3 regions of the Pseudomonas sp. DW-iso3 genome follow, and region 2 is predicted to be linked to each of the others. Evidence: predicted binding sites of a transcription regulator. Region 2 holds the regulator's gene; each other region holds the start of a gene.

Region 1 (10,433 bases), on a different contig from region 2:
CTTTCTTCGATCAGGATTTGAGGCGTGACGGATGTCATGGGTGCACCAAAGGGATGATAGACGCTATTATTGAGCGACTGCTCAAGTATCCTTGAGCGATCGCTCAAAAAGCAAGCGCCGCTTATCTGCCGGTGCCGAAAGGAATTGCCATGTCGCGTATCGACCGTAAAGACCAGATCATCGCCGCCGCCCTGGAGTTGTTTCGCAGCAAGGGGTTTGCCGATGTGTCCACCCGCGACCTGGCCGAACATGCCGGGCTGTCCCGTAGCCACGTTTATCACTACTTCAGTGATTGGAAGGAGCTGCGCCGCGAAGCCTTCGTGCGGTTTGCCAATGAGCAGTTGGACGAAGTACGGGCGCCTCTGGCAGAAGCCCCCCCGCTGGATGCCTTTGTGGGTTTTTTGCGTGACTGCCTTCCGAGCACCGCCGATGCAGGCTGGGCGCTGTGGCTGGATGCCTGGGACGAAGCGATGCAAGACCCGCAAATGGCCCAGGCTTACCTGGTGATCAATGCTCAATGGCAAGGCATGCTCGCCGAAGTGATCGAGCGAGGTGTCGCTGCCAATGTCCTGCGTTGTGACTCGCCACAACGCGCTGCCCGCCAAATCTTTGCAGTGGCGATGGGCTACGCCGACGACCTGATGCTCCAGCCCTCCACGGAGTCGGCCGAAGCGGCCTTGGATGAAGTGATGGAAGTGGCGCGGTTGCTGCTGGACTTTCCACAGTCACCCTAGCCAACAGCCGCGGGCCGATACTGCAACGCTTCCGCCAGATGCGCCCGGTTGATGCTATCGGTGTGCTCAAGGTCGGCTAGGGTGCGTGCCACTTTGAGCAGTCGATGGGCTGCGCGCAGGGAAAGCGTCAGCCGTTCACAGGCGTTTTCCAGCCAGCATTCGTCGACCTTCGCCAGCTTGCAGTGCTTGCGTAGCTCCGGCAGATCAAGGAAAGCATTCGCACAGCCTTGGCGTTGCTGTTGGCGATCGCGGGCCTGGGCGACCCGTGCCGACGCCTCGGCTGTGTTATCGCCTGCCTGCTGGGTAGGATTCAACGCAGTGGTTTCTCGCGCCACAGTGAGGTGCAAGTCGATGCGGTCCAGCAGCGGCCCGGAGAGCTTGTTGCGATAGCGCTGGATCTGCTCCGGCGTACAGCGACAACGTCCGCTGGGTTCGCCGAGGTACCCGCAAGGGCAGGGGTTCATGGCGGCGACCAGTTGGAAGCGGGCCGGGAAGCTCACGCGGTCGCGGGCACGGGAAATCACGATGTGCCCTGATTCCAGTGGCTCGCGCAGCACCTCCAATACTTTGCGGTCGAACTCCGGCAGCTCATCCAGAAACAGCACGCCGTGATGGGCCAGGGTGATTTCTCCCGGTTGCGGCTTTGACCCGCCTCCCACCAGCGCCGGGCCCGACGCCGAATGATGCGGCTGGCGAAACGGTCGGTGCGGCCAATGACTGAGTGGCGCCACGCTGACGACCGATTGAATCGCCGCCACTTCCAGGGCTTCCTGCTCACTCAGCGGTGGCAACAAACCCGGTAGGCGACTGGCGAGCAATGTCTTGCCGGTGCCGGGCGGGCCGCTTAACAGCAGGTTATGCGCCCCCGCCGCCGCGATCAGCAGTGCGCGCTTGGCGGCGAGCTGGCCCTGTACTTCGCTCAGGTCCGGGTAAGGTTTGTTCAGATACAGCAATCCGTCGGATTGGTAGGGCTCGATAGGCTGATGTCCGTTCAGGTGTGCCACCACCTGCAGCAAGTGATCCACGGCGAGCACTTTCAACCCCGACGCCAGGCAGGCTTCTTCCGCATTCGCCCGCGGCACGATTACGGTGCGCCCCGCCTTGCGCGCCGCCAATGCTGCCGGCAACACGCCTTTCACTGCCCGCACTTCGCCGGACAGGGCCAATTCTCCCAGGCATTCCACCTCATCGAGCATCGACGCCGGCACCTGCACGCTGGCCGCGAGGATTCCCAAGGCAATCGCCAGGTCAAAACGCCCGCCGTCCTTGGGCAGGTCGGCAGGCGCCAGGTTCAGGGTGATGCGGCGGGCCGGGTATTGCAGGGCAGAATTGAGAATGGCGCTGCGCACCCGGTCCTTGCTTTCCTTGACCGCCGTTTCCGGCAAACCCACCAGTGTCAGGGACGGCAGACCATTGGCCATGTGCACCTCGACGGTGACGGCGGGAGCTTCGACGCCAATTTGGGCACGGCTGTGGACGATGGCGAGGGACATGCTCGTTCCTTGAAGAATTGAGGCCGCTTCCTGCGGTTTCTCAAAGGTAGTCGAGGGAACGCATGGGCAACGAATCAGACTTTTACAGGACGTATCAACGTGCAAAGGCGTTGGGATACTTATCCAGATAGGCGCCGTTGAGTTGGGTGTCCGGGGCACGCATGAAGGTGCGGAAATCGGGAATCAGGAACACCAGCAGTGACAACCCCAGCACCATCGCCCCCAGCGACGTGATGGTCAGGGTGACACCGAGGTTGGCGATCAGGCCATTCATGGCGAAACTGCCCAGCGGGCTGGCTGCCGCGGACAGAAAGGACACGGTGGCGAAGATCCGGTTGCGGTGCTGCTTGGGGGTCGCCAGTAATCTCACGGCAGAGGTCGGAATGTTGATCAGCATCAGGCCCACCCCTCCACAGAAAAACGCCAGGGGCACGACGACTATCGATGAGAGCGCGCCGGCCAGCCACATATTGCCCCCCAACAGTGCAAAGCCTGCCGCGACACACAGGTCGCGGGGTACCCGTTGGGTCAACCAGCCGGTGATCGTGTAGCTGCCCGCCAGGATGCCCAGGCCGAAGCACGCATCCAGCAGGCCGAGGTAGGTGATCGGGTAGTGGATAACTGTCTTCACGTACAGCGGCAGCAGGATGGTAAAAAATGGAAACAGGGCAAAGTTGACGAGCATCGCCACAAGAGCCAGGTAGAACTCGACCTTCACCCCATAGACCGCCTTGAAACCCGAGTAAATCATGCGCCAGCCGCTGGAGGTCGGTTCAGGTTCATCTGGGGCGCTGGCGCCGAGGTGGAGTGGAATGGATGCGATCAACACTGCCGCGCCAAGCATCGCAATGAAGTCGACGGCAAACGCCAGCGGGGTACCGAAGCTGAAAATCAACGCGCTGGCCATGGCTGGCCCGAGCAGGTTGGAAATGGACGACAGCATGCTTTTGGTGCGCACGGCCAGTGAGACCTGATCGTCACGCGCAAACAATGGAATGATCGACGACTGCAGCGGCTCGCGCACACCGGCGACGGCACTGCTGATGAGCATCAGGGCGCCGACGCTCCAGGGGTTGAACAGCTGCGTCGCAGACAGAAAAAACATCAACAGCGCGGTCAACACGCTGGTCAGGGAAACCAGCCTGAGGATCAGGATCTTGTTGTACTTGTCGCCCAGCCATCCCAGCAGAGGGCGGGCCAGCACCTGCGCCGCGATGGAGCAGGCGATCATGTTGGCGAAGACGACGGCGGAACCGGTTTCCTGCAAGGCCCACCACGCCACGGCGAGTTGGTTGCAGCGGCCACCGAGCACCACCAGTAAAAAGCTGAATTGTATTTTCAGCAGGCGCCGGTCGAGGGCCGGCAAGCCCCACAGGGACCGGTTGATGCCGGTTATTCGCCCGCTGGCGTCAATCGCGCTTCCAGTTCCGCGACTTTTGCCTCCAGGCTCTCCAGCCGCGCACGCGTGCGGGCAAGTACCACCATCTGGCTATCAAATTCTTCGCGGCTCACCAAGTCGAGCTTGCTGAAACCACTTTGCAGCAAGGCCTTGAATTGGCTTTCGATTTCATTGCGGGGCAATGGGGTGTCACCGCTGAACAGGCGAGAGGCGTGGCCGCTCAGGGCGTCGAGGAGGTCTTTGGGCGCGAGCATGGGAAATATTCCGGAAAACTGTTGGCCGGCAGTGTATCACGCAGCGTCTATAGTCTTTTTCACGACGGCGGGCGCACGCTTTTCGCGCAGAGGGTCGGGCGGCTACGCACTGTTTTTGTGCGCATTGCCGTCGCCCAAAAGCCTCGCAGGTGGGGATAAGTGGGCAAAGGACTGATTTCAGTGATTTTTACGGAGCTGGCAAGGTTTCTGCTTAGACGAACATGACCCATGCACTGATGCAGTCGCTGTGACGAATGCAGTGCGCCGACGGATCAGGGGTACAGGTTTCGTCACCAGTGGTTCGCTGGCGTCGCAAAGGCAAATGCCGAGGCGACGACGCGTTACAAAGCCAGGCACTGCGCTTAGACTTGAGACGGGTTTGTTTTCCTGGGGCAAGTCCACCAATTCGGGAGAGAGTTTTCATGAAGCTAGTCACTGCCATCATCAAGCCGTTCAAGTTGGACGATGTACGCGAGTCGTTGTCCGAGATCGGCGTGCAGGGCATTACCGTTACTGAGGTCAAAGGCTTCGGTCGGCAGAAGGGTCATACCGAGCTGTATCGCGGCGCGGAATACGTGGTCGATTTCCTGCCGAAGGTGAAGATTGATGTCGCCATTGACGACAAGGATCTTGACCGGGTTATCGAGGCGATAACCAAGGCCGCCAACACCGGCAAGATCGGTGACGGCAAGATCTTCGTGGTCAATCTGGAACAGGCTATTCGCATCCGTACCGGCGAAACCGATACCGACGCAATCTAAGCCGCCAAACCCCAACGCCCCAGGAGAAAACAATATGACTCTGCGTAAATTCGCAGGGCTCGGAGCCCTGTTGTCCATCGTAATGCCAAGCCTGGCCATGGCGGCAGACGAAGTGGCTGCTCCAGTCCTCAATTCCGGCGACACCGCCTGGATGTTGACCGCCACCGCTTTGGTGCTGTTCATGACCATCCCTGGCCTGGCGCTGTTCTACGGCGGCATGGTCCGCTCCAAGAATATTCTGTCGGTGATGATGCAGTGTTTCGCGATCACCGGCCTCATCAGCATCCTCTGGGTCGTATACGGCTACAGCATCGCGTTCGATACCACCGGTATGGAACAGGGTGTGGTCAACTTCAACTCCTTCTTCGGCGGCATGGGCAAGGCGTTCCTGGCGGGCGTGACCCCGGCCAGCATCACCGGCCCTGCAGCGCTGTTCCCGGAAGCGGTGTTCATCACCTTCCAGATGACCTTCGCGATCATCACCCCGGCGCTGATCGTCGGTGCCTTCGCTGAGCGTATGAAGTTCTCCGCGATGCTGATCTTCATGGCTATCTGGTTCACCCTGGTCTATGCGCCGATCGCGCACATGGTCTGGAGCGGCAACGGTGGCCTGATGTGGGACTGGGGCGTGCTGGACTTCGCCGGCGGCACCGTGGTGCATATCAACGCGGGTGTGGCTGGCCTGGTGGCGTGCATCGTGCTCGGCAAGCGTAAAGGCTTCCCGACTACTCCAATGGCTCCGCACAACCTGGGTTACACCCTGATCGGCGCAGCCATGCTGTGGATCGGCTGGTTCGGCTTCAACGCTGGTTCCGCGGCTGCGGCCAACGGCACTGCCGGCATGGCAATGCTGGTTACCCAGATCGCTACCGCTGCTGCAGCGCTGGGCTGGATGTTCGCCGAGTGGATCACCCACGGTAAGCCAAGCGCACTCGGCATCGCCTCGGGTGTGGTGGCGGGCCTGGTAGCCATCACCCCAGCGGCTGGCACCGTGGGCCCGATGGGCGCCTTGGTGATCGGCCTGGTTGCCGGTGTGATCTGCTTCTTCTGCGCCACCAGCCTCAAGCGCAAGCTGGGCTACGACGACTCCCTGGACGCGTTCGGCGTGCACGGTATCGGCGGTATCGTCGGTGCGATTCTCACCGGTGTGTTCGCAGCCCCTGCGCTGGGCGGCTTCGGCACCGTGACTGACGTTGCCGCGCAGGTTTGGATCCAGTGCAAAGGCGTTGGCTTCACTGTGATCTACACGGCGATCGTGACCTACGTCATCCTCAAGGTGCTGGACATGGTCATGGGCCTGCGGGTGACCGAAGAAGAGGAGGCCGTCGGCCTCGACCTGGCGCAACACAACGAGCGCGGCTACAACTTGTAAGTACGCATAAAAAAGATGCCCGGCTTGCCGGGCATTTTTTTGCCTGGCGTTTGTCAGTCATAACACGCTGTGTCGGTTTTTTCGTCGAGTTTGTGATGAGGTTCACCCGGCACTTTTCCGCGTGCCAATGTCTTACAGGCATGTAGGCGTATTCGGCACTTTGTTTTTTCCCAGAGCGCGCTAGAATGCGCGCCGATGGGCGGAGAACTGTATGTGGCAACAGACCTTGATTACCCTGCGGGCCAAGCCTCGGGGCTTTCACCTGGTGACCGATGAGTTGCTGGCCGGCTTGCCTGAGTTGAAGGCCTGTCGCGTGGGCTTGTTGCATCTGTGGTTGCAGCACACTTCGGCCTCGTTGACCGTCAACGAGAATGCCGACCCGGCGGTTCGCCGTGACTTCGAACGTTATTTCAACGCGCTGGTGCCGCAAGGCCTTGCCGGGTTTGAACACAACGACGAAGGTCCGGATGACCTGCCGGCGCACTTCAAGGCCAGTCTCCTGGGCTGCCAGCTGAGTTTGCCGGTGAAGGCCGGCCGCTTGGCGATGGGGACCTGGCAAGGTGTTTATCTGGGCGAGCACCGTGATCATGGCGGTGCTCGTAAAGTCCTCGCCACCTTGCAGGGTGATGGGGCATAAGCCACTGGTTATCCCGTGGATGTTGATTTTTTTCCGGCAGCCGTCGACAGAAGGTGAAGCTGGGCTATAACTAATCTGCTTTTCGCAAGTCATGAGGTAGAACATGAGCGACGATGATCTGGAAAACGACGACCTGGAAGTAGGTGACGACGACGACACCGAAGAAGGTCTGGAAGCGGCGGCGGAAGACGTGGCTGACGACGACGGTGGCGATGACGCACCTGCCCCGGCTGCCAAGGGCAAAGCCAAGGCTGCTGTGTCGGTAGATGAATTGCCGAGCGTTGAAGCCAAGAACAAAGAGCGTGATGCCCTTGCCCGTGCGATGGAAGAATTCCTCGCTAAAGGCGGCAAAGTGCAGGAAGTCGAGGCCAACGTGGTGGCAGATCCACCGAAGAAGCCTGATAACAAGTACGGCAGCCGACCTATCTGAGGTCAGTCACCAGCTTGTAAGGAAAAGCCCGCCGTCGCTGCGGGCTTTTTCATGGGCGTTATTTCCAGCCAGCCAGCAAAGGCGCTAATTCGGCCAAGCTGCGAACCTCTGCATCCGGGCGCTTATCGGCTTCCCAAACCTTACCCGTCGGGTTGAACCACACCGCCCGAAGCCCCGCCTGCTGCGCCCCGGCAATGTCATCCCCTGGATGATCGCCAATATGCACCGCTGCGCTGGCATCCACGCCACCGCGTTGCAACGCTTCTTGAAACAGTCGCGCATCCGGCTTGGCGATGCCGATGTCTTCAGCGCGCAGGGCAAAGTGAAAGTAGTCCGCCAGGCCCACGCGCTGCACGTCGGCATTGCCGTTGGTGATCACCCCCAGCAAGAAGTGCTGGCGCAAGGCTTTGAGCATGGGCTCCGCTTCGGGGAAGGGGGCGAGTTGGTGGCGCGCGTGTATGAACGCCTCGAAGCATACATCCGCCATTTCCGTGGCCTCAGGCTGTGGATAACCAGCCTCTTCAAACGCATGCATCAACACCCTGTGACGCAAAAGGCTGATCCGGTGTTTCAGCTCGGGATGGCGCTCCAGCACCTGTTGGCGAAGACTGGCGAAGTGCTCCAGCGGCAAATCGCCGACCTTCGCAGCGTTGACCGTCAGCCATTCGCGCATCGACGCTTCGGCGCTGATGATGACGGGTACGTTGTCCCAGAGCGTGTCGTCCAGGTCGAAAGTGATCAGCTTGATACTCATGAGTCGCCGCCCTTGATGCGTTTGGCCCGTGGATGGGCGCTGTCGTACACCGTTGCCAGGTGTTGGAAATCCAGATGGGTGTAGATCTGCGTGGTCTTGATGTCGGAGTGGCCGAGCAGCTCTTGAACCGCGCGCAGGTCCTGGGACGATTCCAGCATATGGCTGGCAAAGGAGTGTCGCAGCATGTGTGGGTGCAGGTTCTGACCCAGCTCGCGCTCACCGGCGGCCTTGACCCGCACTTGAATCGCCCGTGGCCCCAGGCGCCGGCCTTGCTGGCTGACAAACACCGCGTCATCCGCGGGATTGGTCAGCAGGCGCAGCGGTAGCCACAGTTGCAAGGCTTCCCGGGCTTTGCGGCCCACCGGTAGCACGCGGGTCTTGCTGCCCTTGCCGAGTACTTGCACCAGGCCGTCCGCCAGGTCCAATTGGTCGAGATTCAGGCCAGTCAGCTCCGACAGACGCAGGCCAGATGAATAGAACAGCTCCAGGATGGCCTGGTCGCGATGGGCCAGGAAGTCATCCTCGACGGCGCCATCCAGCAATTGCAGGGCGCGGTCGGTGTCCAGGGTTTTGGGCAGACGTCGTTCGCCCTTGGGCGGCGACAGGCCGTTGGCCGGGTCGTGATCGCACAGGCCTTCGCGGTTCAAATAGTGATAGAGCCCGCGTACCGCCGAGAGCAGGCGCGACAGGCTGCGCGAGGATTGACCCGCCTGGTGCAGGCGCGCGATCAGGCTGCGCAGGCTCTGGATATCCAGAGCCTTCCAGCTGCTGATCTGTTGTTTCTCACAGTAGGCCAAGACCTTGTTCAAGTCCCGCCGGTAGGCTTCCAGCGTATGGGGCGACACCTGGCGCTCGTTGCGCAGGTGAGCGCAGTAAGCGTCCAGTTGCCGTTCCATGGTTAGCGCACCGCGCGCAGGGCGGTGGTGAAGCGCGGCAGGACGCGGCCCAGTACTTCGGCAATGTAGGTCAGGAACAGCGTGCCCACTGAGCTCTTATAGTGCTGGGGATCGCGGCTGGCGATGGCCAGTACACCGTGCAGGCCTTGATGGCTGAGAGCGACCACCGCAGTGGAACCGATCTGCTTGCGCTGCTCGGCACCAAACAGGAAGTCCAGCTCATGCTCGCGCAAGGTGCCGCTGATGGTCTTGCCTTCGGACAACAGGCCGCCGATGGCCGTTTGTGCGTCGCTGCCGCTGACCCAGCGACCCACCGGCATCGGGTTGTCGCTGAATAGGATCAAGCTGACAAAGGGCACCTGGAAGTCCTGGCGAAGGCTGTCTTCGACGGCGATCACCGTTTCTTCCAGGCTGGTCGCATCCATCAGGGTCAGGATCAGGCGACGGGTTTTTTCGAACAGGCGGTCGTTGTCGCGTGCGACGTCCATCAAGTGCGAGAGCTTGTGGCGCATTTCGATATTACGCTCGCGCAGGATCTTCATCTGCCGCTCCACCAGCGACACAGTATCGCCGCGTTGGTGGGGGATGCGCAGCGCCGGCAGCAGTTCTTCGTGCTCGACGAAGAAGTCCGGATTAGCCTCAAGGTACGCCGCGACGGCAGCGGCCTCCAGACTGTCGCTCGGGGTAGCGTGTGCGGGTACTTGAGGCTTATCGGTCATTAGATTGGCTCACTCATAGACGGACCTGTCCTTCGTATACGCGCGAGGCCGGCCCGGTCATCATCACCGGGTGGCCAGGGCCTGCCCACTCAATGGACAAGCGTCCACCGGGCAGGTCGATCAGCAGCGGCGAATCCATCCACCCCTGGCTGATCGCGGCCACGGCAGCGGCGCAAGCACCGGTGCCGCAGGCCTGGGTTTCGCCGGCGCCGCGTTCCCACACACGCAATTGCGCGCGGGTACGGTCGATCACCTGCAGGAAGCCCACGTTGACCCGTGCCGGAAAGCGCGGGTGGTGTTCGATCTTCGGCCCCAATTCATGCACGGGCGCGTTGTTGATGTCGTTGACCCGCAGCACGGCATGGGGGTTGCCCATGGACACGGCGGCGATCTCGACGGTCTTGCCGTCAACATCCAGTGCATAGCTGGCAGCTTGCTCGGGGGCCTGGAACGGAATGTCCGCCGGCACCAGGCGTGGCGCACCCATGTTGACGCTGATCTGGCCGTCACTGCGGATATCCAGTTCGATCACGCCGCTCTTGGTCTCGACACGGATCTGCCGCTTGGCGGTCAGGCGCTTGTCCAGCACAAAGCGCGCGAAGCAGCGCGCACCGTTACCGCACTGTTCCACTTCGGAACCGTCGGCGTTGAAGATCCGGTAACGGAAATCCACCTCCGGGTTGCTGGGAGCCTCGACGATCAGTAACTGGTCGAAACCAATGCCGGTGTGACGGTCGCCCCACTGTTTGGCGTGCTTGGGCAGGATGTGCGCGTGCTGGCTGACCAGGTCGAGGACCATGAAATCATTGCCCAGCCCGTGCATCTTGGTAAAACGCAGCAGCATGGCTTACTCCGGCAGCAGGCTTTCGCCAGCATACAACTCGGCTACCGTCTCGCGGCGACGCACTTCAAACGCTTGATCACCGTCCACCAGCACCTCGGCGGTACGCCCGCGGGTGTTGTAGTTGGAACTCATGACAAACC
Region 2 (10,433 bases):
GAGCTGGCGCTGGATGAGTCGCCAGATTCGCTGCGGCCTCGACCCCAACGAACCGCGCCTGATCGAACATTACCTCAATGAGGGGCGATACCTGGCGTGCTGCACGGCGACCCATCCGTGGACGATCGCAGAAACTTCATTCCACCTGCTGCTCGATACCGCCAGCGACATCGCACTGCCCTGGCATTGGCGCTCTCTGTGCCTGGATCAAGCCTGGCGCCCCCTGCGCGACCTGGAAAAACTCTCCCACTGCGCATGCCGCCTCAAGCGCTGGCAGTCCTTTGCGTGGCGATTGGCGACCTGCGAGCTGCTGCCCTCGATTTCTGTTTCTGACCTGGTGCAAGGATCTTCCGATGAGTAACACCCGTATCGAACGCGACAGCATGGGCGAACTGCAAGTGCCGGCCGAGGCCTTGTATGGCGCGCAAACCCAGCGCGCGGTGAACAACTTCCCGATCAGTCATCAACGCATGCCGGCGCAATTCATCCGCGCCCTGATCCTGGCCAAGACCGCCGCCGCCAAGGTCAACGTCGACCTCAAGCAAATCAGCGAAGGCCAGGGCAAGGCCATCGTCGACGCCGCCCAAGGCTTGCTGGAAGGCGACTTCATGCGTCACTTCCCGGTGGATGTCTTCCAGACGGGCTCCGGCACTAGCTCCAACATGAACGCCAATGAAGTGATTGCCACCCTCGCTACCCGGTTGCTCGGCGAATCGGTCAACCCCAACGACCACGTGAACTGCGGCCAAAGCAGCAACGACATCATTCCGACCACCATCCATGTCAGTGCCGCACTGGTCCTGCATGAGCAAACGCTGCCGGCCCTGCTGCATTTGGTGCAAGTCATTGAACAGAAAGCCGAGGAGGTTCACCCGTTCATCAAAACCGGCCGAACGCACCTGATGGATGCCATGCCTGTGCGCATGAGCCAGGTGCTCAACGGTTGGTCGCAGCAGCTCAAGGCCAATATCGGCCACTTGCAGGATCTATTGCCGAGCCTGCAAGCGCTGGCCCAAGGCGGTACGGCGGTTGGCACCGGGATCAACGCACACCCGGAATTCGCTGTGCGTTTCAGTCAGCAACTGAGCAGCCTGACCGGCGTGAAATTCACGCCCGGCAAGAACCTGTTCGCGCTGATTGGCTCCCAGGACACCGCCGTCGCGGTCTCCGGCCAGTTAAAAGCCATTGCCGTGTCGCTGATGAAAATCGCTAACGACCTGCGCTGGATGAACTCCGGTCCGCTCGCGGGCCTGGGTGAAATCGAACTGGAAGGCCTGCAGCCTGGCTCGTCGATCATGCCTGGCAAGGTCAATCCGGTGATCCCGGAAGCGACGGCGATGGTTGCCGCCCAGGTTATCGGTAATGACGCGGTGATCACCGTCGCAGGCCAGTCCGGCAACTTCGAGTTGAACGTGATGCTGCCGATCATCGCGCAGAACCTGCTCAGCAGCCTCGAATTGCTGGCCAATGCCAGCCGTTTGCTGGCCGATAAAGCCATCGCCAGTTTCAAGGTCAACGAAGCCAAGCTCAAGGAAGCGCTGTCGCGCAACCCGATCCTGGTGACCGCGCTCAACCCGATCATCGGTTACCAAAAGGCCGCTGAAATTGCCAAGAAGGCCTATCAGCAAGGCCGTCCGGTGATTGACGTCGCCCTTGAACACACCGACTTACCGCGCAGCCAACTGGAAGTTCTGCTGGATCCGGAAAAGCTCACGGCCGGCGGCGTGTAATCACCGACCCTGCTTTGGAGGCTCACCATGGAGCACTGGAAACGCATGATCGAACGGGCCAATCGCTGCTTTATGGCAGGCGAGTTGGTGGACGCTCGCGAGGCCTATTTGCAAGCCCTCGCCTTGGCCCAAGTGTTGTTCGAACGCTGGGCGGACGCCGACGAAGCAGTGGCGGCTTGCGTCATTTCCCATCACAACCTGGCGGACCTTCACCTGCGCCTGAACCAGCCGGAGGAAAGCGCGGAATACCTCTGTGCCATCCACCAGCGCCTGCTGCAGACCCTGCAGGATCCGCGGCTGAGCCCGCAATTGCGGGAAGCGGCGCTGCGCCAGAGCAGCAAGACCTACGTCGAGCTCTTGAATTTCATCAGCGATCACGGCGAGTACCCTCGCACTCATCGCCTGTTGGGTGGCGCAGCGGCGCAACCCACCCCTCCTCAATACGGAGCACATTGATATGACTTATACCTTGCCTGCATTGCCTTACGCCTACGACGCCCTGGAACCGCATATCGATGCGCAAACCATGGAGATCCACTACACCAAGCACCATCAGACCTACATCAACAACCTCAACGCTGCCGTCGACGGCACCGAGTTCGCCGGCTGGCCGGTGGAGAAGCTGGTCTCCAGCGTGCAGCAACTGCCGGAAAAGCTGCGCGCAGCCGTGATCAATCAGGGCGGCGGCCATGCCAACCACTCGCTGTTCTGGGCAGTGATGTCGCCCAAAGGTGGCGGTAAACCCGACGGCGCATTGGGAAAAGCCATCGAGGAGCAGTTGGGCGGTTTCGACAGCTTCAAGGAGGCTTTCACCAAGGCTGCGCTGACCCGTTTTGGCAGCGGCTGGGCCTGGCTGAGCGTCAATCCACAAAAGACCCTGGTGGTGGAAAGCAGCGGTAACCAAGACAGTCCGCTGATGAGCGGCAACACGCCGATCCTAGGTCTAGACGTCTGGGAACACGCCTACTATTTGCTGTACCAGAACCGCCGCCCGGAATACATCAATGCCTTCTACAGTGTTATCAACTGGCCAGAAGTCGCCGCACGCTATCAGGCCGCCGTGGCCTGACATTCACCTTCATAACAAGATCTAAGGCCGACTATGGGCACTGAAACACTGGCGATCAGCAGCGGGCGAATGTTTCGTTATGCGTTTGGCTCGCTGCTGCTATTGGCAGGTACTGCATTGCTGGTGGCCCACGGGCTGGCGTGGCTGAACCTGGAGCCGCGCATTCTGCGCGCCCTGCAGGGCGGATCCATCTGTGCGCTCGGGACGGCGCTCGGCGCGGTGCCGGTGCTGGTTATCCGGCGCATGCCGGTGGCATTGAGCGATACGCTGCTGGGCTTTGGGGCTGGGGTGATGTTGGCGGCGACCGCGTTTTCGCTGATCGTGCCGGGCATCGCTGCGGCTGAAGGCCTGGGGCTCTCGCCCTGGGGGGCCAGTGGATTGATCAGTTTTGGCATTATGTTGGGCGCCTTCGGGCTGTATCTGGTTGACCGCAAAGTCTCCGGCGCCAGCCCGGAAATGCTGGTGGGCACGCCGGACAAACCGGTGATCCCGCCGCGTATCTGGCTGTTTGTGTTTGCCATCATTGCCCACAATATCCCGGAAGGCATGGCTGTGGGTGTCTCGGCGGGCGGCGGCATGCCGGATGCTGACAGCCTGGCCATGGGCATCGCCTTGCAGGACGTGCCGGAAGGGCTGGTGATTGCGTTGGTGTTGGCCGGGGCGGGGATGTCGCGGGGCAAGGCGTTCTTGATCGGTGCGGCGTCAGGTCTGGTGGAGCCGGTGTTTGCGGTGCTTTGTGCCTGGTTGGTCAGCCTTGCCGAAGTAGTGTTGCCATTGGGTTTGGCGCTTGCCGCTGGCGCGATGCTGCTGGTGGTGACTCACGAGGTCATCCCCGAGTCGCGACGCAATGGTCATGAAAAGCTCGCCAGCCTTGGGTTGTGCATCGGATTTTGCTTGATGATGGTGATGGACACGGCTTTGGGATAATACCCGCTCCCTTGTAGGCGCCGGCTCGCCGGCGATCAGTCGCGAGTCGTGGACGCTATCGCCGGTCAGCCAGACTTCTACAGGAGGGTTATTCGCCTTCGTCGAAGTAGTTATTGATCAGTGCCACCAGTGCGGCCATCGCTTCGTCTTCCTGCTCGCCCTCTGTCTTCAAGTGAATCTTGGTGCCCTTGCCGGCAGCCAGCATCATCATGGCCATGATGCTTTTGCCATCGACCATGGATTCCGGCGTACGACCGGCGCGGATCTGGCAGGGAAACTGCCCGGCGACACCGACAAATTTGGCCGAGGCACGGGCGTGCAGGCCCAGTTTGTTGATGATTTCAATTTCCAGAGCGGGCATCGCGAAGGTGTTCCTTTCAGCTAAGGTCGCGGTGGCGGACCTGGACATTCTTGAGGGTTTGTTGCAACACCTGGCCCAGGCGCTCGGTCAGGTAGACGGAGCGGTGGTGCCCGCCGGTGCAGCCGATGGCAATGGTGACATAGGCGCGATTGCTGGCGGCAAAACGCGGCAGCCATTTGAGCAGGTAACTGGAAATGTCCTGGAACATTTCCTCCACATCCGGTTGCGCGGCCAGGTAATCGGCCACGGCCTGGTCCAGCCCGGATTGCTCACGCAGCTCCGGCTTCCAGTAGGGATTGGGCAGGCAGCGCACGTCGAACACCAGGTCGGCGTCCACCGGCATGCCACGCTTGAACCCAAACGACTCGACCAGAAAGGCGGTGCCTGGCTCCGGCTGGTTCAGCAGGCGCAGCTTGATGGCGTCGCGCAACTGGTACAGGTTGAGGCTGGTGGTGTTGATCTTGAGGTCGGCGAGGTCAATGATCGGCCCCAGCAGCTTGGTTTCGTCTTCAATGGCTTCCGCCAGGGAACGGTGAGGGCTGCTGAGGGGGTGGCGCCGACGGGTTTCGGAGAAACGCTTGAGCAGGGTCTCTTCGTCGGCATCCAGGTAGAGCACATCGCAATGGATATGCTTGGCCCGCACTTCCTCGAGCAATTGCGGGAATCGCTCAAGGTGGCTGGGCAGGTTGCGTGCATCAATCGAAACGGCAACCAGAGGCTGAGCCAGTTCGGTGTGGATCAACGCGCGTTCCGCCAATTCCGGCAGCAGGCCGGCGGGCAGGTTGTCGATGCAATAGAAACCGCTGTCCTCAAGAACGTTGAGGGCGGTGCTTTTACCCGAGCCGGAGCGGCCGCTGACGATGATCAAGCGCATGATTACTGCCCGTTCTGTTCATCCAGGACAACCTGGTAAAGCGCCTCGTTGCTTTTGGCGCTGCGCAGTTTGTCGCGTACGTCCTTGCGGTCGAGCATGCTGGCGATCTGCCGAAGCAGTTCCAGGTGCGCATCGGTGGCAGCCTGCGGGACCAGCAGTACAAACAGCAGGTCGACCGGGGCACCGTCGATAGCGTCGAAATCGATGGGAGCGTCCAGGTGAAGCAGGGCGCTGACTGGGGTCTCGCAGCCTTTGAGGCGGCAGTGCGGAATGGCGATGCCGTTGCCAAAACCGGTGGAACCGAGTTTTTCACGGGCAATCAGAGCCTCGTAGACATCTTGCATTTCCAGTTCAGGCACTTCGCGGCTGATCAGGTTGGCAATTTGCTCAAGGGCTTTCTTCTTGCTGCCGCCCGGCGCGTTCACAAGGGAACGGCCGGGGGTCAGGATGGTTTCAAGTCGGATCATGGGGGGAGAGTTAACGACCTGTGCCCTGAAGCAGGCTCAGATTCTTTTCCTTATGCTTTTTAAGTTGGCGGTCAAGCTTGTCTGTGAGCAAGTCGATTGATGCATACATGTCTTCATGCTCGGCATTGGCGACTACTTCGCCACCGGGTATCTGGAGAGTCGCCTCAATTTTCTGCTGAAGCTTGTCGACCTTCATGATGACTTGCACATTGGTGATCTTGTCGAAATGACCCTCAAGCCGTTTCAGCTTCTGCTCGACGTATTCGCGCAATGGAGGGGTGACTTCTACATGGTGTCCACTGATGTTGACTTGCATACAGCTTCTCCTTCGTTGCCAGTGCATAAAGCGGCAGGTAGGACTACCTGCCACTGGAACGCTGTGGCCCGCCCGTCACATCAAACGCTTACGCTCGCTGGAAGGCGCGATCCCAAGGGATTCGCGGTACTTGGCGACGGTTCGACGGGCGACCTGAATGCCTTGTGCCTCCAGTAAACCAGCGATCTTACTGTCACTCAATGGCTTTTTCTGATTTTCCGCAGCAACCAGTTTTTTGATGATCGCGCGAATCGCCGTGGACGAGCATTCACCGCCTTCGGAGGTGCTGACATGGCTGGAGAAAAAGTATTTCAGTTCATAAATACCCCGTGGGGTATGCATGAATTTCTGGGTGGTCACCCGGGAAATCGTCGATTCATGCATGCCAACCGCTTCGGCGATGTCATGCAGTACCAGCGGTTTCATCGCCTCGTCGCCGTATTCCAGGAAGCCGCGCTGGTGCTCGACGATCTGAGTGGCCACTTTCATCAGGGTTTCGTTGCGGCTTTGCAGGCTCTTGATGAACCAGCGCGCTTCCTGCAACTGGTTGCGCATGAAGGTGTTGTCGGCGCTGGTATCGGCGCGACGTACGAAACCGGCGTATTGCGGGTTGACGCGCAGGCGCGGCACCGACTCCTGGTTCAGCTCTACCAGCCAGCGCTCGTTGTCCTTGCGTACGATGACGTCGGGGACTACGTATTCGGCTTCGCTCGACTCGATTTGCGAGCCTGGGCGCGGGTTGAGGCTCTGTACCAGCTCGATGACCTGGCGCAGGTCGTCTTCCTTGAGCTTCATGCGGCGCATCAACTGGCTGTAGTCGCGGCTGCCGAGCAAGTCGATGTAGTCGGTGACCAGGCGCTGGGCCTCGGTGAGCCAGGCCGTCTTGGCCGGCAGTTGGCGCAATTGCAGCAACAGGCATTCGCTGAGGGTGCGTGCGCCGATGCCGGCGGGCTCGAACTGCTGGATGCGGTGCAGGACGGCTTCAATCTCGTCCAGCTCGATATCCAGTTCCGGGTCGAAGGCTTCAAGAATTTCTTCAAGCGTCTCGTCCAGATAACCCTGGTTGTTGATGCAGTCGATCAGGGTCACGGCGATCAAGCGATCGGTGTCCGACATCGGCGCCAGGTTCAGTTGCCAGAGCAGATGGCTCTGCAGGCTCTCGCCAACGGAGGTGCGGGTGGTGAAGTCCCACTCGTCATCGTCATTGCTGGGCAGGCTGCTGGCGCTGGTCTGGTAGACGTCTTCCCAGGCCGTGTCGACGGGAAGCTCGTTGGGGATGCGTTCGTTCCAATCGCCTTCCTCAAGGTTATCCACCGTAGGGGCGGTTTCCTGATAGGAGGGTTCCTGCACGTCGGAATTGGGTTTTTGCTCGATGTTATCGGCCAGCGGGTCTGCATTATCGAAGTCGTCGCCTTCTTCCTGGCGTTCGAGCATCGGGTTGGACTCCAAGGCCTCCTGGATTTCCTGTTGCAGGTCCAGGGTCGACAATTGGAGCAGGCGGATGGCCTGTTGCAGCTGCGGTGTCATCGTCAGCTGCTGGCCCATTCTCAGGACTAGCGATGGTTTCATGGCAGGGGCTTAACACCTTATTCGCCGGCGCAATGCGCCATCCACGACAGGGCGCGTGAGCGCCAAACATAAGCAAATTATATGCCTGATGTCGGGGGCTTTGCCTAGAGCGCGGTAACAATAAAAATCCGGAGGTTTTCATTGACTCCCGCGCACCTCGGCAAACGGCCGTGACACCACGGTGTTTACAGGCGGAACTCGTGACCCAGGTACACTTCCTTGACCAGATCGTTGGCCAGGATGGTGGCCGAGTCACCTTCGGCGATCAGTTGGCCATCGTTGACGATATACGCGGTTTCGCAGATATCGAGGGTCTCACGGACGTTGTGGTCAGTGATCAGCACGCCAATGCCCTTGGCCTTGAGGTGATGGATGATCTGCTTGATGTCGCCGACCGAGATCGGGTCGACGCCGGCAAACGGTTCGTCCAGCAGAATGAACTTGGGGGCAGTGGCCAGGGCGCGGGCGATTTCCACACGACGACGCTCACCACCGGACAGGCTCATGCCGAGGTTGTCGCGAATGTGGTTGATGTGGAATTCCTGCAGCAGGCTTTCCAGTTCCTTGCGGCGGCCGTCACGGTCGAGTTCCTTGCGGGTCTCGAGGATCGCCATGATGTTATCGGCGACCGACAGTTTGCGGAAGATCGACGCCTCCTGCGGGAGATAGCCGATACCGGCGCGTGCACGGCCGTGCATCGGCTGGTGGCTCACGTCCAGGTCGTCGATCAGCACGCGACCCTGGTCCGCCTGGACCAGGCCGACGATCATGTAGAAGCAGGTGGTCTTGCCGGCACCGTTGGGGCCGAGCAAGCCGACGATCTGGCCGCTGTCGATCGACAGGCTGACGTCGCGCACGACCTGACGGCTTTTATAGGCCTTGGCCAGATGCTGGGCTTTCAGGGTTGCCATTACTCGGCCTTCTTCTTCGGCTGGATAACCATGTCGATGCGTGGGCGTGGTGCAGTGACCTTGCTGCCATTGGCACGACCGGCGTTAGCGATCTGTTTCACGGTGTCGTAGGTGATTTTCTCGCCTTCCGTGGAGTTGCCATCGGGGCTGAGCACCTTGGCCTGATCGATCAGCACGATGCGGTTCTGCTGGGCGTGGTACTGGATGGTCTTGCCGTAGCCTTTCATCGGGCCGGTGTCGGTAGGCGACTGCTTCTGTTCGAAGTAAGCCAGGTTGCCCACGGAAGTCACCACGTCGATGTCGCCGGCAGCGGTGCGAGTCAGGGTCACCGTATTACCGGTGATCTTCATCGAACCCTGGGTAATGATCACGCCACCGGTGTAGGTGGCGACACCTTGCTTGTCATCCAGCTGCGCATCGTCAGCCGAGATGTGGATCGGCTGCTGGCTATCGTTCGGCAGAGCCCAGGCGCTCACGCTTCCCAGTGCTGCGCCCAGACCGAGCAAAATAGGGAGAGTTTTAACGAGCCTCATACTGTCCTCTTACGTTCGATAGCAGGTGTATCCTGCTTTCTTTCAAATACGCTTTCATTCCCTTGCCAGTCGATACACCGCCAGCGCCGTCGATTCTAACGTCTTGCTCGGTCTGCGCATATTGCTTCTGCGGGAATACGGTCATGCGACTGCTGGTAATCACGGTATCGCGGTTCTGCGCGTCAGTGCGGGCGACGCGTACCGAGTCGATCAATTCAACTTCGGTACCGTCCGGGTTGACCTCGCCACGCTTGCTGGTGACGTGCCAGGGGAATTCGGTGCCGCGGTACAGATTCAGGTCGGGGTTGGTCAGCAGGGTGACTTCGGATGCCTTCAAGTGTTCGACTTTGTCCGATGTCATTTCGTACTGCACTTTGCCGTCAGGTAGGAACTGTACGCTGTAGGCATTGGTGGCGTAATAGTCGATAGCGCCTTGGTCAGCCTGCGCAACAGGCTGGTCGAGAAAGCGCTCCGGGCTGATATTCCAGTAGCCCACCGCCAGGAGCAGCGCGGCGATGACCCCGAATAACAGGAAGTTGCGAATCTTTTTGCTCAGCATAAAACGCTCTATAAGTAGGCGGCGTGGGCCGCTTCAAGGCTGCCCTGGGCACGCAGGATCAGCTCGCAGAACTCGCGGGCGGCACCTTCGCCGCCACGGGCGGTGGTGATGCCGTGGGCATGCTCGCGAACAAATGCCGCCGCATTGGCGACCGCCATGCCCAAGCCCACCCGGCGGATCACCGGCAGGTCTGGCAGGTCATCGCCCAAGTAGGCGACCTGCTCATAGCTTAGGTTGAGTTGGCCAAGAAGCTCGTCCAGAACCACCAGTTTATCCTCGCGGCCCTGATACAGGTGAGGAATCCCCAGATTTTGTGCGCGACGTTCCACAACCGGAGTCTTCCGGCCACTGATGATTGCCGTTTGCACGCCTGACGCCATCAGCATCTTGATGCCCTGGCCGTCGAGGGTGTTGAACGTCTTGAATTCACTGCCGTCTTCGAGGAAGTACAGGCGGCCATCGGTCAGCACGCCATCAACGTCGAAAATCGCCAACTTGATGTTTTTACCGCGTTGCAACAGGTCGCTGGTCATTTACATCACTCCCGCACGCAGCAAGTCGTGCATGTTCAGGGCGCCGATCGGGTGGTCATCGGCATCGACCACCACCAGCGCACCGATCTTGTGGTCTTCCATGATCTTCAAGGCTTCGGCGGCCAGCATTTCAGGGCGGGCGGTCTTGCCATGGGGGGTCATCACCGCATCGATGGTGGCGGTGTGGATATCAATGGTGCGGTCCAGGGTGCGGCGCAGGTCGCCGTCGGTAAAGACCCCGGCCAGGCGGCCGTTGTCTTCCAGGATCACGGTCATGCCCAGGCCTTTGCGGGTCATTTCCATCAGCGCGTCCTTCAACAAGGTGCCGCGCTGGACGTGGGGCAGTTCATCACCGGAATGCATGACGTTTTCCACTTTCAACAGCAGGCGGCGGCCCAGGGCGCCACCGGGATGGGAAAAAGCGAAGTCTTCAGCGGTAAACCCACGGGCTTCCAGCAGCGCCACAGCCAGGGCGTCACCCATGACCAGCGCCGCGGTGGTGGAGGAGGTGGGCGCGAGGTTCAGCGGGCAGGCCTCGTGGGCCACGTGAACATTCAGGTTTACGTCGGCGGCCTTGGCCAGGG
Region 3 (10,433 bases), on a different contig from region 2:
GCTGACTCGGTGAACAATTCGCTGATGAACTGCCCATGGCTGCGCTGGCCGCTGATGGCCAGGAGCATCTCCGCCGCCGGGTTCATGTACTCAAGACGCAAGTCGTCGTTGAGTAGGATGGTCGCGGTGGTCAGGTTGTCGAGTAGCAAACGGTGCAGTGCATCGCTGATGGTCATCAGGACCTCTTTTGGAGCAACGCGCGGGCTTGAGGCACACGCTGATACAAGGAAAATGCAAAAACCAAACCAAGGCTCCGAAAAGAAGCGTGCAAGCCCTGAAATGGGGGTTTTAGGCGCGAAACTGTGGCGTTCTGCCAGCTTGCTCGGGAAGTTTCGAACCAAAATGGGCTGGGCAGGTGGGTAGGGTGCAGCCTATCGCACCAATATAGTGCGGTTTTGTGAAGGTTGTTCAGGAAGTGCTGGGCGGACCGTTTTCAATGCGGGGTGAAAACGGTTCGGGACGGTCAGCGTTGCTCTGACAGTGGCATGCCTGGAGTGCCCGCATAAAAGACCAGAAGCTCAACGGGTGTGCTTCCGGTAATGCCGCGATGTTCGGTGCCCATCATCTCGGCCAGGGTTTGCCCTTGCCTCAAGGTCCGCGAGGCGCCGCTTGCGCGGGTGTCAACGGTCAACTCCCCTGAAACGATGTAGGCAGCGTTCGGCATCGGGTGGGTGTGCCAAGGCAGTTGCGTGCGTGCCGGGATCTTCAGGCGTATCAGCGTGAGCTGCGGCGTGCCGGACGGGTAGGCTTTGTAGGGCGTGCCGTCCCAAGACTCGCTACGTTCAAGCAAGACCTCTTTCTCGATCTGCGCCGCATCTTTTGCCTGCGTGCCGCAGCCCAGCAACGACAAAACTGTCGCTGCTGCAGTCAAGCACTTGAGGGTGTCCATGGTTCCATCCTATTCGGTCAGTGAACGCTCAGGCTATGGCTGTCGGCCCAGGTGAAGATGCAGGACGGTTCCTCAAATCAAGTAGGTCGAACGCACAGCTCGGCCGTGGCACGGATCATCGCCAGTTGCCGCAGTGGATCGTTCAGCGGCTCATGCACGGCTTCGGCCAGCCACTGTGGGCACTGCGGGTCGGTGCGCTGCGGGGTAAAGTCGGCCAGCTGCTGCAGCAGGCGTTTTTGCAGTTCATCCAGCTGCGGGCGTATCTGTTTGATCAGGTCCGGGCGTGGGTCGTCCGGCGCCTTGCCTTGGAACTGCCAGTCGGAAAGGTGGGTGTATTGCACCAGCTTGTTGGCCTCGATCTGCGCCGAAAAAAACTGCTCGGCGGCGGCCGCGTCCAGCTTGTAGGTCGGTGCCTGGGCGCTAACGCTGGCGATCACCTCTTGTTCGCGCTTTTTATCTTCCACGGGCTTTTTGCTGTCCCATTTGCTCAGGGCTACCTGGTCGGCGATCTCCAGGCGTTCGGCAATGCTGTTGAGCAGCGGCTCCAGAGTGGGCGGCGCAGCACTCGCACTGGCACTGACGAACAACAGAGCGAACACAAGTCGACGTTTCAAGGATGATCTCCTGTGGGAGCGGGGCTTGCCCGCGATGGCGGAGTATCAGTCAATACAACAGGTGCTCGATGCGGCGCAATCGCGGGCCAAAAAAAAGACCTCCCGAAGGAGGTCTTTTTTCATCACGCTACATTAAGCAGCGCTACCGGATCAGCAGCTGTAGTACAGCTCGTATTCCAGTGGGTGTACGAAGGTGCGAACCTTGATTTCTTCTTCGCTCTTCAGGCCGATGTAAGCGTCGATGAAGTCGTCGCTGAACACGCCGCCTTTGGTCAGGAACGCACGGCCCTTGTCCAGCTCTTCCAGGGCTTCTTTCAGGCTGCCGCACACTTGTGGGATCTCTTTGGCCTCTTCAGGCGGCAGGTCGTACAAGTTTTTGTCGGCGGCGTCGCCAGGGTGGATCTTGTTCTGGATACCGTCCAGGCCAGCCATTACCAGGGCAGCGAAGGCCAGGTACGGGTTGGCTGCTGGATCCGGGAAGCGTGCTTCGATACGGCGAGCGCGAGGGCTGGACACGTATGGAATACGGATCGACGCGGAACGGTTGCGCGCCGAGTAGGCCAACATTACCGGTGCTTCGAAACCTGGGACCAGACGTTTGTAGGAGTTGGTCGACGGGTTGGTGAAGCCGTTCAAGGCCTTACCGTGCTTGATGATACCGCCGATGAAGTACAGGGCAGTGTCGGACAGGCCGGCATAACCTTCGCCAGCGAAGGTGTTCTTGCCCTCTTTGGCGATGGACAGGTGAACGTGCATACCCGAACCGTTATCGCCGTACAGAGGCTTAGGCATGAAGGTAGCGGTACGGCCGTAGGCAACGGCAGTGTTGTGTACGCAGTACTTCAGGGTCTGTACTTCGTCAGCCTTGGCCACCAGGGTGTTGAACTTCACACCGATTTCGTTCTGGCCGGCAGTGGCCACTTCGTGGTGGTGCACTTCGATGGTCAGGCCCATGTCTTCCATGGCGTTGCACATGGAGGTACGGATTTCGTGGTCGTGGTCGAACGGCGGAACTGGGAAGTAGCCACCTTTGATGCCTGGACGGTGGCCATGGTTGCCGCCTTCCACGTCTTGATCGGACATCCAGGAGCCTTGTTCGGAGTAGATCTTGAACATGGAGCCGGAGATGTCGGACTTGAACTTCACTTGGTCGAAGATGAAGAATTCTGGCTCTGGGCCTACGAATACAGTGTCACCGATACCGGTCGACTTCAGGTATTCCTCGGCACGCTTGGCGATCGCACGTGGGTCGCGGTCGTAGCCTTGCATGGTCGAAGGCTCGATCACGTCGCAGACCAGGATCAGGGTCGGCTCTTCGGTGAACGGGTCGAGTACGGCAGTGCTGTCGTCCGGCATCAGGATCATGTCGGAGGCTTCGATGCCTTTCCAGCCAGCGATGGAGGAACCGTCGAACATTTTGCCTTCTTCGAAGAAAGCTTCATCCAGCGCGTCGCGAGCCGGCATGGTCACGTGGTGCTGAGTGCCTTTGGTGTCCGTGAAGCGCAGATCAATCCATTTAACGTCATGATCTTTGATGAGTTGAACCGACTTCGACATAGTGTCCTCCGGGTGGCTTCGGGCTGGGGTAGTGGAGTTAGCCCTTAGAATGTGGGTGATGCCGGCGCGGATAGTCCGCCATGGCAACCTGCCTCACAAGAGAGCAAATTGCATGCCAGTGCGCCAACATGGGTTTTCTGCTCAAAAAACGACCCTATAAAGGTGCATTACGACAAAAGACTAAAAATGGCGCACCGCAATGTAGCGGAAAGGCGCACAAATGCACCTATTTAGTGCGTGATACGTGCGATGCATATTAACTGGTTAAACCTTGAGCGATTTCCGCTATAATCCGCGCCCCCCTTTTTCAGCAGGCCCGGCGCGCGCTGTTTCCATGAAATTAATCGTTAAAGTCTTCCCCGAGATCACCATCAAAAGCCGACCGGTACGGACGCGTTTCATCCGTCAGTTGGCCAAGAACATCCGTGCCGTGCTCCGCGATCTGGACCCGGCTGTGGTGGTGAACGGCGTGTGGGACAACCTCGAGCTGGAAACCCGTGTCACCGAGCCCAAAGCCTTGAAGGACATGACCGAGCGCCTGAGCTGCATGCCGGGCATCGCGCATTTCCTGCAGGTGGATGAGTACCCGCTGGGCGACTTCGATGACATCACCGAGAAGTGCAAACAGCACTACGGCAGTGAGCTTGAAGGCAAGATCTTTTCGGTGCGCTGCAAGCGTGCCGGCAAGCACACCTTCAGCTCCATGGACGTCGAGAAATACGTCGGCAGCAAGCTGCGTCGCGAGTGCGGCGCATCCGGAATTTCCCTGAAAGCGCCGCAAATTGAAGTGCGCATGGAAATTCGCGACCAACGGTTGTTTGTGATCCACAGCCAGCACAACAGCATCGGCGGCTACCCGCTGGGCGCCCTGGAACAGACCCTGGTGCTGATGTCCGGCGGTTTCGATTCCACGGTGGCGGCCTACCAGATCATGCGCCGCGGTCTGATGAGCCACTTCTGCTTCTTTAACCTGGGCGGACGTGCACACGAATTGGGCGTGATGGAAGTCGCGCATTTTATCTGGAAGAAGTACGGCAGCTCCCAACGCGTGCTATTTGTGAGCGTACCGTTCGAGGAAGTGCTGGGCGAAATTCTCGGTAAAGTCGATAACGGTCATATGGGCGTGGTATTGAAGCGTATGATGTTGCGCGCGGCCTCGCGAATCGCCGACAAGTTGCAGATCGATGCACTGGTAACCGGTGAGGCGATCTCCCAGGTCTCCAGCCAAACGCTGCCGAACCTGTCGATCATCGATTGCGTCACCGAGAAGCTGGTCTTGCGCCCGCTGATCGCCAGCCATAAGCAGGACATCATCGACCTGGCAGAGCAGATCGGCACCGCCGACTTTGCCAAGCACATGCCCGAGTACTGCGGGGTCATTTCGGTGAACCCCAAGACCCACGCCAAGCGCCATCGCGTGGAGCATGAGGAGAAAGAATTCGACATGGCGATTCTGGAGCGTGCGCTCGAGAACGCCAAGCTGGTCCCGATCGATCGCGTGATCGACGAATTGGGCCAGGACATCAAGATCGAAGAAGTCAGCGAAGCCCTGGCCGGCCAGATCGTCATCGACATCCGTCACCCGGATGCCGCTGAGGATGAGCCGCTGGAAATCGCCGGCATCGACGTACAAACGCTGCCGTTCTATGCATTGAATGCGCGTTTCAAGGAACTGGATAACAGCCGTCAGTACCTGCTGTATTGCGACAAAGGCGTGATGAGTCGCCTGCATGCCCACCATTTGCTCAGTGAGGGACATGCCAATGTGCGCGTTTATCGACCGAGCTAAGAGCCCGGGGCTGTTTGCCTGTGGCCTGCGTCACCGGCCCCCCGACTCTGCCGTCAAGCTGTAACGGCAAGGCCTGACTCTACTGTTAATCGCTGCCACGACCTGTCAGCACACCGAATCCTCTGATCGAGATACACAAGTGATCGAAAATCTACGTAACATCGCCATCATTGCTCACGTTGACCATGGTAAAACCACCCTGGTAGACAAACTCCTGCGTCAATCCGGCACCCTGGAGCGCAACGAGCTCAACGACGAGCGCGTGATGGACTCCAACGACCAGGAAAAAGAGCGCGGTATTACCATCCTGGCTAAAAACACCGCTATCAACTGGAACGGCTACCACATCAACATCGTGGATACCCCGGGCCACGCCGACTTCGGCGGCGAAGTAGAACGCGTAATGTCGATGGTTGACTCCGTTCTGCTGCTGGTTGACGCTCAAGACGGCCCTATGCCGCAAACCCGTTTCGTGACCAAGAAGGCGTTCGAAGCCGGCCTGCGTCCGATCGTGTGCATCAACAAGGTTGACCGTCCAGGCGCGCGTCCGGACTGGGTTCTGGACCAGATCTTCGACCTGTTCGACAACCTGGGTGCCACCGAAGAACAGCTGGACTTCAAAGTCGTCTACGCCTCGGCCCTGAACGGTATTGCCGGTCTGGACCACACCGACATGGCTGAAGACATGACCCCGCTGTACCAGTCGATCGTCGACAACGTACCAGCCCCGGCTGTTGACCGTGACGGCGCGTTCCAGATGCAGATCTCCGCTCTGGACTACAACAGCTTCCTGGGTGTTATCGGCGTTGGCCGTATCGCCCGTGGTCGCGTCAAGCCGAACACCCCGGTTGTCGCTATCGGCGCCGACGGCAAGAAGCGCAACGGTCGTATCCTGAAGCTGATGGGTCACCACGGTCTGCACCGCATCGACGTTGAAGAAGCGGCCGCTGGCGACATCGTGTGCATCAGCGGTATGGACTCGCTGTTCATCTCCGACACCCTGTGCCACCCGGACACCGTCGAGGCGATGAAGCCTCTGACCGTTGACGAGCCAACCGTTTCCATGACCTTCCAGGTAAACGACTCGCCTTTCTGCGGTAAAGAAGGCAAGTTCGTGACCTCCCGTAACATCAAGGAGCGTCTGGACAAAGAGCTGCTGTACAACGTTGCACTGCGCGTTGAAGAAGGCGACTCGGCTGACAAGTTCAAGGTTTCCGGCCGTGGTGAGCTGCACCTCTCGGTACTGATCGAAACCATGCGTCGCGAAGGCTTCGAAATGGGCGTTGGTCGTCCAGAAGTGATCATCCGTCAGGTTGACGGCGTGAAGCAGGAACCGTTCGAAAACGTCACCATCGACACCCCGGAAGAATCCCAGGGCAAGGTGATGGAAGAGATGGGTCTGCGTAAAGGCGACCTGACCAACATGGTGCCGGATGGCAAAGGCCGTGTGCGTCTGGAATACAACATCCCTGCTCGTGGTCTGATCGGTTTCCGTAACCAGTTCCTGACCCTGACCAACGGTGCTGGCATCCTGACCTCGATCTTCGATCGCTACGACACCATGAAGTCCGGCGACATGTCCGGCCGTCAGAACGGTGTTCTGGTATCGGTAGAAACCGGCAAGGCACTGACCTACTCCCTGGAAACCCTCCAGGCGCGTGGCAAGCTGTTCGTTGAACACGGTCAAGAGATCTACAACGGTCAGATCGTTGGTCTGAACAGCCGTGATAACGACATGGGCGTCAACCCAACCAAAGGCAAGAAGCTCGACAACATGCGTGCTTCGGGTAAAGACGAAACCATCGCTCTGGTTCCACCTGTTCGCTTCACCCTGGAACAGGCCCTGGAATTCATCCAGGACGACGAGCTGTGCGAAGTCACGCCTAAGTCGATCCGCCTGCGTAAGAAGATCCTGGACGAAGGCGAGCGTACCCGCGCTGCCAAGAAAGCCAAGAACTGAGTTAACTCAGGCTGAATGAAAAACGCCCCCGGTCGAAAGGCCGGGGGCGTTTTTTTTTATGCCTGCAAAATGTGCAGTGATTGTGCCGGCCTCTTCGCGAGCAAGCCCGCTCCCACATTTGACCGCGTTTTTTCAGGATGAATGAGGTCAAGTGTGGGGGCGGGCTTGCTCGCGAACGCGGTAGCCCAGGCAATAAAGAACTTGGATCAGAACTTATCGAGTGTCCGAAACTTGGTCTCGCGCACCACTTCCTTCGGCTTGTACGCGCAATACCCAGGGCGTGGACCGATCTTCGGGTGGTTGCGGCAGGTATCCGGGCGCTTGTCATAAATAGTGCAGAAGCGCGTCTTACGATCCAGGTACAGGCAATCGTTGTTGCTCATGCGCTGCAGGGTAAAAATCTCGGATTTGGCGTTGAAGCGCTCGACGATGCCTTCCTTCTGCAAGCGCTTGGCGATGTTCTTCGGCGGGTCGCCGCGCTCGAATTCATCGACGATACCAATGCGGATCAGGTCCTTGATCTTCACTTCGACCGGCAGCGTGCAGCAGCTGGACACGCAACCACCGCACATATGCGCGGAATATTTCTGCCACGTTTCAAGACGGTCGAGTTCCGCGGCGGCGATCAGTTGAGGCTTCATCAGGGTTCCAAGGTGGGGCGGTGTCCGGGCGCGCGATCATACCGGGATTGATGATTTTTTGAACAATTTTTTATGGGTTTCGGCCAGAAGGCGCGCTTGTATCAAAAGCAGGCACGGCCAATGCATCAAAACCCTGTAAAGGTAAATGCGTTAAAAAAGTGCCGAACCAGAGCGTCTACCGTCTGTCAGACCGTCTAGGCTCTAGCAACTCCTTCTATCTCGCCCGAGGTCGCAATTGATGTCTCAGGAACCACTTGAACGAGAAGCAGAGGTAGCCGCATTCCGCGATGCCGTCTTGACCAAACTTACCTACGCGGTGGGCAAGGACCCGGATCACGCCTTCGACCACGACTGGTTCGAAGCCATTGCCCTGGCCGCGCGCGACCAGATGGTCGATCACTGGATGGACCACACCCGGCGCATCTACCGCAAGGGCCAGAAGCGGGTTTACTACCTTTCCCTGGAATTCCTCATCGGCCGCTTGCTCTACGACAGCCTGAGCAACCTCGGCGTGCTGGAAATCGCTCGTGAAGCGCTCTCGGAGCTGGGTGTCGACCTTGAGCGCATCCGCCTGCTGGAGCCCGATGCCGCACTGGGCAACGGCGGCCTGGGTCGCTTGGCGGCGTGCTTCATGGAAAGCATGTCGACCCTGGGCATTGCCGGCCATGGGTATGGCATCCGTTATGAGCACGGCTTGTTTCGCCAGGCGATTGTCGATGGCTGGCAGCAGGAGCAGACCGAGCGCTGGCTGGACTTCGGCAACCCATGGGAATTCGAACGCCCTGAAGTGGCGTACCCGATCGGCTTTGGTGGCAGCGTCGAAACACTGGAAGATGCCTCCGGGAAAATGATCCAGCGATGGACGCCGAACGAAACCGTGCGCGCCATTGCTTATGACACGCCGGTTGTCGGCTGGCGCGGTGCCAGCGTCAACACGCTGCGGCTGTGGCGTGCCCGGGCGGTGGAAGACCTGCACCTGGAGCGCTTCAACGCCGGTGACCACCTTGGCGCGGTCGCCGAAGTGGCACGCGCCGAAAGCATCTCCCGAGTGCTTTACCCGGCCGACAGCACCGAAGCAGGGCAGGAACTGCGCCTGCGCCAGGAATACTTCTTTGTCGCCGCCTCCCTGCAAGACCTGCTGCGCCGCCACAAGAACATGCACGGCTCGGTGCTGAGCCTGGGCGAACACGCCGCGATCCAGCTCAACGACACCCACCCGTCCATCGCCGTGGCCGAGCTGATGCGTCAATTGGTCGACCTGCACCACATTCCGTGGGAAGCGGCGTGGGATGTGACGGTGGAAACCCTGTCGTACACCAACCACACGCTGCTGCCTGAAGCGCTGGAAACCTGGCCGGTCGGCCTGATGGAACGCATGCTGCCCCGGCACATGCAGATCATCTACCTGATCAACGCCCAGCACATCGACTCGCTGCGCGCCAAGGGCATCCACGACTTTGACGTACTGCGCGCGGTGTCATTGATCGAAGAAGACAACGGCCGCCGCGTGCGCATGGGCAACCTGGCATTCCTGGGCTCCCACAGCGTCAACGGCGTGTCCGGCCTGCACACCCAATTGATGCGCAGCACGGTGTTCTCCGAGCTGCACAAGCTGTACCCGGAACGCATCAACAACAAAACCAACGGCATTACCTTCCGTCGCTGGTTGTACCAGGCCAACCCCAAGCTCACGTCCATGCTGGTGGAAGCGCTCGGCCCGGACATTCTCGACAAGCCCGAAGAGCGGTTGGTGGAGCTTGAGCCATTTGCCGAAAAACAGACGTTCCGCAAGGCATTTGCCGAGCAGCGCCTGCACAGTAAGCGCGCGCTGGCGGACATCATTCACGAGCGCCTGGGCATTGCGGTCAACCCGGCGGCGATGTTCGACGTGCAGGTCAAGCGTATCCACGAATACAAGCGCCAGTTGCTCAACCTGCTGCACACCGTGGCGCTGTACCAGGCCATCCGTGCCGAGCCGGGCACCGACTGGGTGCCGCGCGTGAAAATCTTCTCGGGCAAGGCGGCGGCCAGTTATCACCAGGCCAAGTTGATCATCAAGTTGACCAACGACATCGCCCGCACGGTCAATAACGACCCGACCGTACGCGGTTTGCTCAAGGTGGTGTTCCTGCCCAACTACAACGTCAGCCTGGCGGAAAGCATCATTCCGGCGGCGGATTTGTCGGAGCAGATTTCCACCGCCGGTTTCGAGGCCTCGGGCACCAGCAACATGAAGTTCGGTCTCAACGGTGCGCTGACCATCGGCACGATGGACGGCGCCAACGTGGAAATGCACGAGCGTGTGGGGGCCGAGCACATGTTTATCTTCGGCCTCAGCGCGCAGCAGGTGGAAGCCCGCAAGCACGCTGGTGAATTCAATGCAGGTGCTGACATCGCGGCGTCTCATCGGTTGAATGACGTGCTGCAAGCGATCCGCGGCGGGGTGTTCTCGCCGGACGATCCGGGCCGCTACGCGGGGCTGATCGACGGGCTGATCGACTACGACCGCTTCCTGGTGTGTGCCGACTTCGATTCGTACTGGGACGCCCAGGCGCGGGTTGAGGCGCATTGGCATGATTCCAAGGCGTGGTGGCGTTCGGCGGTGCTGAATACGGCGCGGATGGGTTGGTTCAGCTCGGATCGGACCATCAGGGAGTACGCGACCGAGATCTGGAAAGCCCTCGACTGAACACGGCTGACCTGAATATGTGCGCGGGCTTGTGTGGGAGCTGGCTTGCCTGCGATAGCATCACCTCGGTGTGACAGATACACCGAGGTGTCTGCGTCGCGGGCAAGCCAGCTCCCACACACGCCCGCTTCCACATGGGTGCAGCGTCGATATACTAGGCCTCGGTTTGCCTGCCTCGGGCTGCTTAGGGATATCGACCATGCAATGGATTTTCATGCTGATTGGCCTGGTGCTCGGCTGGACGCTCGACGAATCGTTCAGTGATGCGGGTATCGGTGCGCTGCTGGGGCTGGG

The links. The regulator sigma-54, encoded in region 2, starts transcription at its own class of promoters, with help from an activator protein. The targets are predictions, from matches to a motif close to ANTGGCATNNANNTTGCTNT.
Region 1: a site for sigma-54 is predicted at 4,075-4,094, ahead of glnK (P-II family nitrogen regulator). Genes of this name have one in related genera too.
Region 3: a site for sigma-54 is predicted at 3,161-3,180, ahead of glnA (type I glutamate--ammonia ligase). Genes of this name have one in related genera too.

Annotation. Positions count from the first base shown of each region.
Region 1 is NZ_JBZXDZ010000008.1:327,175-337,607, forward strand. Features, by position in the region: gene AC4PS7_RS24000 (ABC transporter six-transmembrane domain-containing protein) at 1-38, opposite strand, end outside; gene AC4PS7_RS24005 (TetR/AcrR family transcriptional regulator) at 150-734, shown strand; gene AC4PS7_RS24010 (YifB family Mg chelatase-like AAA ATPase) at 731-2,227, opposite strand; gene AC4PS7_RS24015 (MFS transporter) at 2,322-3,593, opposite strand; gene AC4PS7_RS24020 (accessory factor UbiK family protein) at 3,620-3,880, opposite strand; gene glnK (P-II family nitrogen regulator) at 4,303-4,641, shown strand; gene AC4PS7_RS24030 (ammonium transporter) at 4,676-6,013, shown strand; gene AC4PS7_RS24035 (secondary thiamine-phosphate synthase enzyme YjbQ) at 6,225-6,650, shown strand; gene sutA (dormancy-specific transcriptional regulator SutA) at 6,754-7,080, shown strand; gene AC4PS7_RS24045 (HAD family hydrolase) at 7,139-7,834, opposite strand; gene xerC (tyrosine recombinase XerC) at 7,831-8,730, opposite strand; gene AC4PS7_RS24055 (DUF484 family protein) at 8,733-9,449, opposite strand; gene dapF (diaminopimelate epimerase) at 9,463-10,293, opposite strand; gene lysA (diaminopimelate decarboxylase) at 10,297-10,433, opposite strand, start outside.
Region 2 is NZ_JBZXDZ010000001.1:218,611-229,043, forward strand. Features, by position in the region: gene AC4PS7_RS01040 (hypothetical protein) at 1-361, shown strand, start outside; gene AC4PS7_RS01045 (class II fumarate hydratase) at 354-1,730, shown strand; gene AC4PS7_RS01050 (DUF2753 family protein) at 1,758-2,186, shown strand; gene AC4PS7_RS01055 (superoxide dismutase) at 2,188-2,799, shown strand; gene AC4PS7_RS01060 (ZIP family metal transporter) at 2,833-3,726, shown strand; gene AC4PS7_RS01065 (HPr family phosphocarrier protein) at 3,815-4,087, opposite strand; gene rapZ (RNase adapter RapZ) at 4,104-4,961, opposite strand; gene ptsN (PTS IIA-like nitrogen regulatory protein PtsN) at 4,964-5,428, opposite strand; gene hpf (ribosome hibernation-promoting factor, HPF/YfiA family) at 5,439-5,744, opposite strand; gene AC4PS7_RS01085 (RNA polymerase factor sigma-54) at 5,820-7,313, opposite strand; gene lptB (LPS export ABC transporter ATP-binding protein) at 7,499-8,224, opposite strand; gene lptA (lipopolysaccharide transport periplasmic protein LptA) at 8,224-8,757, opposite strand; gene lptC (LPS export ABC transporter periplasmic protein LptC) at 8,744-9,316, opposite strand; gene AC4PS7_RS01105 (KdsC family phosphatase) at 9,325-9,849, opposite strand; gene AC4PS7_RS01110 (KpsF/GutQ family sugar-phosphate isomerase) at 9,850-10,433, opposite strand, start outside.
Region 3 is NZ_JBZXDZ010000006.1:234,675-245,107, forward strand. Features, by position in the region: gene glnL (nitrogen regulation protein NR(II)) at 1-176, opposite strand, end outside; gene AC4PS7_RS19030 (cupin domain-containing protein) at 464-889, opposite strand; gene AC4PS7_RS19035 (chorismate mutase) at 967-1,503, opposite strand; gene glnA (type I glutamate--ammonia ligase) at 1,654-3,060, opposite strand; gene thiI (tRNA uracil 4-sulfurtransferase ThiI) at 3,395-4,849, shown strand; gene typA (translational GTPase TypA) at 4,989-6,809, shown strand; gene AC4PS7_RS19055 (YkgJ family cysteine cluster protein) at 7,016-7,450, opposite strand; gene AC4PS7_RS19060 (glycogen/starch/alpha-glucan phosphorylase) at 7,689-10,139, shown strand; gene AC4PS7_RS19065 (DUF2339 domain-containing protein) at 10,339-10,433, shown strand, end outside.